Regions from separate parts of the Mitsuokella sp. UBA4253 genome, predicted to be linked through region 2. Evidence: predicted binding sites of a transcription regulator. Region 2 holds the regulator's gene; the other holds the start of a gene.
What was found. Region 2 encodes HrcA, which represses chaperone genes, less so after heat shock. Its sites were predicted from a motif close to TGTTAGCACTCNNNNNNNNNGAGTGCTAACA; they were not measured.

Region 1 (3,413 bases), on a different contig from region 2:
AATATGGCCTGCGGTGCATCGTTTGCAGACCTTGCCGTCATCCTCGTCGACGCGACGCAGGGCGTCCTGACGCAGACGCGCCGCCATGCCCGCATCTGCGCTCTCATGGGTATCCGGTACTTTGTCTTTGCCATCAACAAGATGGATCTCGTCGACTACTCGGAAGCGCGCTTCAAGGAGATCCAGGCGCAGATCGAGGCCCTGCAGCAAGAGCTTCATCTTCACGATGTCAAGCTCATTCCTGTATCGGCGACAGAGGGAGACAACGTCACGAAGAAGTCGTCTGCCATGGCTTGGTATGACGGCCCGACGCTGCTCGATTATCTGGAGCAGGTCGACGTCAGTGCCGTTCACGAAGAGGGCTTCTACATGCCCGTTCAGCGCGTCTGCCGCCCAAATCACGAATTCCGCGGCTTCCAGGGCCAGATCGAGAGCGGCAGCATCGCCGTCGGCGATACTATCACCTCACAGCCGAGCGGCGAGCAGGCCGAAGTCAAGAAGATCCTCGTGGCCGACCATGAAGCCGAGTTGGCGTTCAAGGGGCAGCCGGTCACAATCCAGCTCAACCGCGAGGTCGACGTCTCGCGCGGCTGCGTGCTCGAGAAGGGCAGCCATGTCCGCCAGGCCGCGAACTTCAAGGCTGAGATCCTCTGGATGGATGATGTGCCGCTTTCCATCGGCAAGAACTTCATGGTATTTCTCGGCACCAAGAAAATCCCGGGTATCCTGACGAAGATCGATTACCGCATTGACATCAATACGGGCGAGCATGTCGAGGCAACTGGCCTCAAGAAGAACGAGATCGCGCTCTGCGAGATCGCCGTGACGGAGCCGATCGTGCTCGACACATTCGATCATCACCGCACGCAGGGCGAGCTCATCCTCATCGACCGCATCAGCAATATGACGTCGGCCTGCGGTGTCGTGCGCGAGATTCCTGACGGGACAGAGAAGCGCCACTTTGCGGCAAATCAGCAGATGCGCAGCGCGCTCAACTGGCAGGCACCTCTTGCCGTCGCTTTCGAGCCTGCAAAAGACGGGATCTCGCTTGCGACCGTTGAAGAAGCCGAGTACTACCTCGTGCGCAACGGCCGCCACACTTACCTCTACCATCCGAGTGCGGACGAAGATCCTGCTCCGGTGCTCCGCCACCTGCTGCAGGCGGGCCTCGTCGTCCTGCTTGTGCTCGACAAAGACCAGCCATTGCCGGAAGGCGTCCGGACCTTCAGCGAGCTCTCCGGCAAGGCCGCTGCAGAGAGCACATCCCAGCAGATTGCGGAGACCATCCTGCACCACTCCATGCTCGACTCCATGATGGCACCGAACAACTGGATTATCTAATCGATATTGGCAGATTCGAAACAAAGACCAGAATGACCTGGTCTTTGTTTTTTTGACTTTTTATGGATTTTGATATTGACATTTTGACTTAGAGGGGGTAATATAAAGATTGTAGTTAGCACTCAGGTCTAGTGAGTGCTAACACCATCAACATGTAAATTCATTTTATAGGAGGAAGATACCTATGATTAAGCCATTGGGCGAAAGAGTTGTCATCGAAGTTGCAGAGAGCGATGTAAAGACGGCCAGCGGCATTGTACTGCCGGATACGGCAAAAGAGAAGCCGCAGAAGGGCACAGTCGTTGCAGTTGGCGCTGGCAAGCTGCTCGATAATGGCGAGCGCGCTGCTATGGAAGTCAAGGTCGGCGATGGCGTCATCTTCTCCAAATACTCGGGTTCAGAGGTCAAGGTAGAGGGCAAGGATTACCTGATCGTCCGTGAGAGTGATATCCTCGCTGTCATCTGATCATCCCGTGATTTCAATCAGACTTTTCTCGGAGGTAATATAAATGGCAAAACAGATTCTGTTTGACGAAGAAGCTCGCCGCGCACTTGGCCGCGGTGTTGATGCACTGGCAAATGCCGTAAAGGTAACGCTTGGACCAAAGGGCCGCAATGTCGTCCTCGACAAGAAGTTCGGCGCTCCGACAATCACGAACGATGGTGTCACGATTGCACGCGACATCGAGCTTGAAGATCCGTTCGAGAACATGGGCGCACAGCTCGTCAAGGAAGTTGCGACGAAGACGAACGACATCGCTGGCGATGGCACGACGACGGCAACGCTCCTCGCACAGGCCATGATCCATGAAGGCATGAAGAATGTCGCTGCTGGCGCAAACCCGATGATTATCAAGAAGGGCATTGACGAAGCCGTCAAGACGCTCGTCGACGAGATCAAGGCAAAGTCCAAGAAGGTCGAAGGCCAGGCTGACATCGCGCAGGTTGCTACGATTTCTTCCGCGAACGAAGAGACGGGCAACCTGATTGCTGAGGCCATGGAGAAGGTCGGCAAGGACGGCGTCATTACGGTCGAGGAATCCAAGACGATGCGCACGAACCTCTCCGTCAAGGAAGGCATGCAGTTCGACCGCGGCTACATCTCCCCGTACCTCGTCACGGATACGGACAAGATGGAGGCAGCTCTCGATGATCCGTACATCCTCATTACGGACCGCAAGATCTCGGCTATCAACGATATCCTGCCGATCCTCGAGCAGGTTGTCAAGGCCGGCAAGCAGCTCGCCATCATCGCTGAGGATGTCGACGGCGAAGCCCTGACGACGATTGTCGTCAACAAGCTGCGCGGCACATTCAAAGCTCTGGCTGTCAAGGCTCCGGGCTTCGGTGACCGCCGCAAGGCTATGCTGCAGGATATCGCTACGCTGACGGGCGGCACGGTCATCAGCGAAGAGCTCGGCCGCAAGCTCGACAGCGTCACGCTCGCTGACCTCGGCCAGGCGCACAAGATGGTCTCCACGAAGGACGAGACGACGATCATCGGCGGCAAGGGCGACAAGGACGCCATCGCTGAGCGCGTTGCACAGATCAAGCAGCAGATTTCCCAGACGACGAGCGATTTCGACCGCGAGAAACTGCAGGAGCGCCTCGCAAAGCTCTCCGGTGGTGTCGCTGTCATCGAGATCGGCGCTGCTACGGAAGTCGAGATGAAGGACAAGAAGTACCGCATCGAGGATGCGCTGAACGCTACGCGCGCTGCTGTTGAAGAAGGCATCGTCGCAGGCGGCGGCACGACGTTCCTCGACATCCTGCCGGCACTCGATAAGCTCGAGGTCGAAGGTGACGAGAAGGTCGGTGTCAACATCGTTAAACGCGCTATCGAAGAGCCGGTTCGCCAGATTGCTCAGAACGCAGGCCTCGAAGGCTCTGTAGTCGTCGAGAACGTCAAGAAAGCTGGCACGGGCGTCGGCTTCAATGCCCTCAAGAACGAGTACGTCGACATGCTCAAGGCTGGTATCGTCGATCCGGCCAAGGTTACGCGCTCCGCTCTGCAGAACGCCGCTTCGATTGCTTCCATGGTCCTGACCACGGAGACGCTCGTCGCTGACAAG
Region 2 (3,413 bases):
GTCGGCTCGCCGCCTTCCATAACGGATACGACGGAGTTCGTCGTACCTAAGTCGATACCAATTACTTTAGACATGGTAACATCCTCCTAAACTTTATGTAAAACTTGAATCATCTGGTTTATGCGATCAGGACGCTCAGTTGGAGACGACCTGGACCATGCTCGGTCGGATGACGCGGCCCTTGACCATGTAGCCCTTCTGGAGCTCCTGGGCGACCGTGTCGTCTTCTTTCTCGGGGTCTTCGACCCGCATGACGGCCTGATGGAAGTTCGGGTCGAACTTCTGGCCGACGGCCTCGATGTGCTCAAGGCCGTTCTTCTTGAGGATTTCCTGGAACTGCGTGAAGATCATCTCGACGCCCTTCTGGAAGGCCTCCACATCCTTTGTCTCGGCCGCCATCGCGCGCTCGAAGTTGTCGAGCAGCGGCAGCATGTCCTTGCAGAAATTCTGCGTGACGACAGCGGAAATCTCTTCGCGTTCCTTCGCCGAGCGGCGGCGGAAGTTGTCGAAATCGGCCTGGAGACGCAGCAGGCGGTCTTTCTTCTCCTGAAGGTCTTTGTTCAGGCCGTCGACCTGGCCCTTGAGGGCCTCGATCTCTTCCTGCATCGCCGCATCTGCTGCAGCAGCCGCTTCCGGAGCTTCTTCCTCGGAGCCCTCTGCAGCATCTTCCTGCGCGGCTTCCGCCTCGTCGATCTCCTGCTGCATCTCCTCCAGCTTCTGCTCATCCTTCTTCTTCATTTCATCTTTGATAAATGATGGCAAAACTATCACCTCTTCACTCTATTCCGGGAAACCTGCGGCCCTACCAGTGGAACCGCTTGATGACTTCTGTCAGATTGGAATTCATGTATTCGAGCAGGCTCATGGCCTTCGCGTATTCCATGCGCGTCGGTCCGAGCACTGCAATCGTGCCCAAGAGCTCACCATCGAGATGGTACGTCGCGGTGATGATGCTGCTGTCCTTGAAGTGGCTGTCCTCGTTCTCCTGGCCGATCGTGACCTCGAGACCGTCGCCCATGTGGGCGTGCAGCACATCCTTCATGAGCTCTTCCTTCTCGAGCACGAGGAGGGTCTCCTTGACCTTCTCCACATCGTGGAACTCCGGCTGCTCGAGCATCTGCGTCGTGCCGCCGAGGTAGAGGCGCTCCCGCTTGCCCGAATCGAGCGCCCTGTTGATGACCTCGAGGGCTGATTCGTAGAGCGGCTCATCCTGGATTTCATCGCGGATCTTCGCGAGCGCTGGATGGTCGATGGTCGAGAGCGTGTGGCCGGCGAGATTCTTGTTGATGACGCTGGCCATGCGCTGGAAGTCCTCGAAGCTCGAGCCATTCGGCATCTCGAGAATCTTGTTCTCGATGAAGCCCGCATCCGTCATGAGCACGGTGATAACGCGCCTGTCGTCGAGCGGCAGGAACTGCAGGCAACGGAAAGCCGCCTGCGTCATCTGCGGCGCGAGGACAAGAGAGACATTCTTCGTCACCTGCGAGATGATGCGCGCTGTCTCCTGGAACACCTCGTCGATGCGCTTGACGCGCGCCCTGTACCAGCGGTTGATGAGCTCTTTCTCCTCGTCACTCACGGGCTTCGGGGGGATCAGGCCGTCTACATAGAAGCGATATCCCTTCGACGATGGGATGCGTCCAGAGGAGGTATGCAGCTGCTCGAGGTAACCTAGCATCTCGAGATCTGCCATCTCATTGCGGATGGTCGCCGGACTCACGCCGAGGTCGTACTTCCTCGCCAGTGTTCGCGAGCCGACCGGCTCGGCTGACTCGATGTAATCATCGACGATTGCCTGCAGCACGCGTTTCTTGCGCGCGTCGAGTTCATCCTTCATCTGCATGCCCCCTTCCTTCTGTTTTCATCCTCTGTTAGCACTCTATCTATCTGAGTGCTAACTTTGAATCTATAAAGAATATACACCGAAAAAAACAAAAAGTCAACACCTAAAAGTCAAAAAGTCAAAATTATTTTCGACTTTTTCCTCGCGCACGAAAAAAAGACTGCCGCACGCGCGGCAGTCTCAGCTTCCATCATCTTTCAGTGGATATCCGTCAGTCACTTGGCCTGTTCAAAGGCATCTGCGACGGCAGCCTTGATCGTATCGTAGTCCTGGCCCGGCTGCGCCTCGTACACCTTGTGCCCCTCAATGAAGAGGCTCGGCACGTAGTAGTAGTCCTTGGCATACGCCTTGGCGAGCTCCGGCTGCTCGTTCTCGTCGATGATCTCGATCTCGACACCTGCATAGGCCGGCTGCTCAGCGCGCAGCTCCTCCACGGCCTGCGCGGCCTTGGCGCAGTACGGGCAGCCCTGCATCTTGATCATGGTGATTTTCTTCATGGGAATCGTCCTTTCTATCGCTATCCTTGCTCACGCACCGCCTTCGGCGCCGCTCTTCTGGCGCAGCCAGGCTGCGAGCACCTGCGCGTGGTTCTCCTGCTGGTTCTTCGCGGCGTAGAGCAGCGTCACATCCTGCGTCTCGAGCCACTTGCGGCAGCGCTCGGCAAAGGCCGCAGCGCCTTCGCTCACCTCCAGTTCTTCGGCATAGCCCTCGCGGAATCCTGCAAAGGGCATCTCGCCGCGATGGTAGAGTTTGCGCAGCTCCGGAGACGGCGTGATCTCCTTCGGCCAGGCATCGTAGGGCAAGTCGGCCTTGCGGATGCCGCGCGGCCAGAGGCGGTCGACGAGCACGCGCACGCCATCATCGGGCGATGGCACTTCGTAGACGCGCTTGAGACGAATTTCATGCATGAGCATTCGCTTCCTTTCATTACCTCTACCTTACCATCTGGCAGAGAAAGATTCCGTGACTCGAATCACAGAAGTCATAGCAGGAATTCCTCAAAGGCCACGTTGCCGTACTTCATGCCCAGCTCTGTCAGCCGGACGCCTGCTGCATCCTCTGCGAGCAGCCCCTGGCGCTTGAGCTTGGCAATGGCATCTGCATAGATGGCGTCGAGCGGCACGCCGAATCTCTGCTCGAAGTGCCTGCGGTCGATGCCCCTTGCTGTGCGCAGGGCGAGGAAAGCGAATTCTTCCATGGCAATCTCGCGCGTCATCGCCTCTTCCTGCCGCCGCACGCCGCTCCCGCTGCGGATGCCCTCGATATAAGCGGGAATCTCTCGCACATTCTCGTAGCGCTGCCCCTCGAGATAGGAATGCGCCGCCGCGCCGATGCCAAGATACGGCACATCTTGCCAATACGAAAGGTTGTGGCGGCTCTCAAAGCCAGGCTTGGCAAAATTTGAGATCTCATAGCGCGCATAGCCGTGCTGCGGCAGGAACGATGTCATCGCATCGTACATCGCTTCGACCGTGTCGTCATCTGGAAGAGACAGTTTCCCCATCTCCTGCATCCGGGCAAAGGCCGTGCCCTCCTCAAGCTGCAGTCCGTAGATCGAGATGTGCTCCGG

Region 1: a site for HrcA is predicted at 1,455-1,485, ahead of groES (co-chaperone GroES). Genes of this name have one in related genera too.

What each region holds. Positions count from the first base shown of each region.
Region 1 is NZ_DGWR01000006.1:67,758-71,170, forward strand. It holds gene B2X55_RS03605 (sulfate adenylyltransferase subunit 1) at 1-1,341, shown strand, start outside; gene groES (co-chaperone GroES) at 1,526-1,807, shown strand; gene groL (chaperonin GroEL) at 1,851-3,413, shown strand, end outside.
Region 2 is NZ_DGWR01000004.1:201,599-205,011, reverse strand. It holds gene dnaK (molecular chaperone DnaK) at 1-74, opposite strand, end outside; gene grpE (nucleotide exchange factor GrpE) at 136-738, opposite strand; gene hrcA (heat-inducible transcriptional repressor HrcA) at 803-1,837, opposite strand; gene B2X55_RS02625 (glutaredoxin family protein) at 2,059-2,340, opposite strand; gene B2X55_RS02620 (DUF488 domain-containing protein) at 2,371-2,751, opposite strand; gene hemW (radical SAM family heme chaperone HemW) at 2,826-3,413, opposite strand, start outside.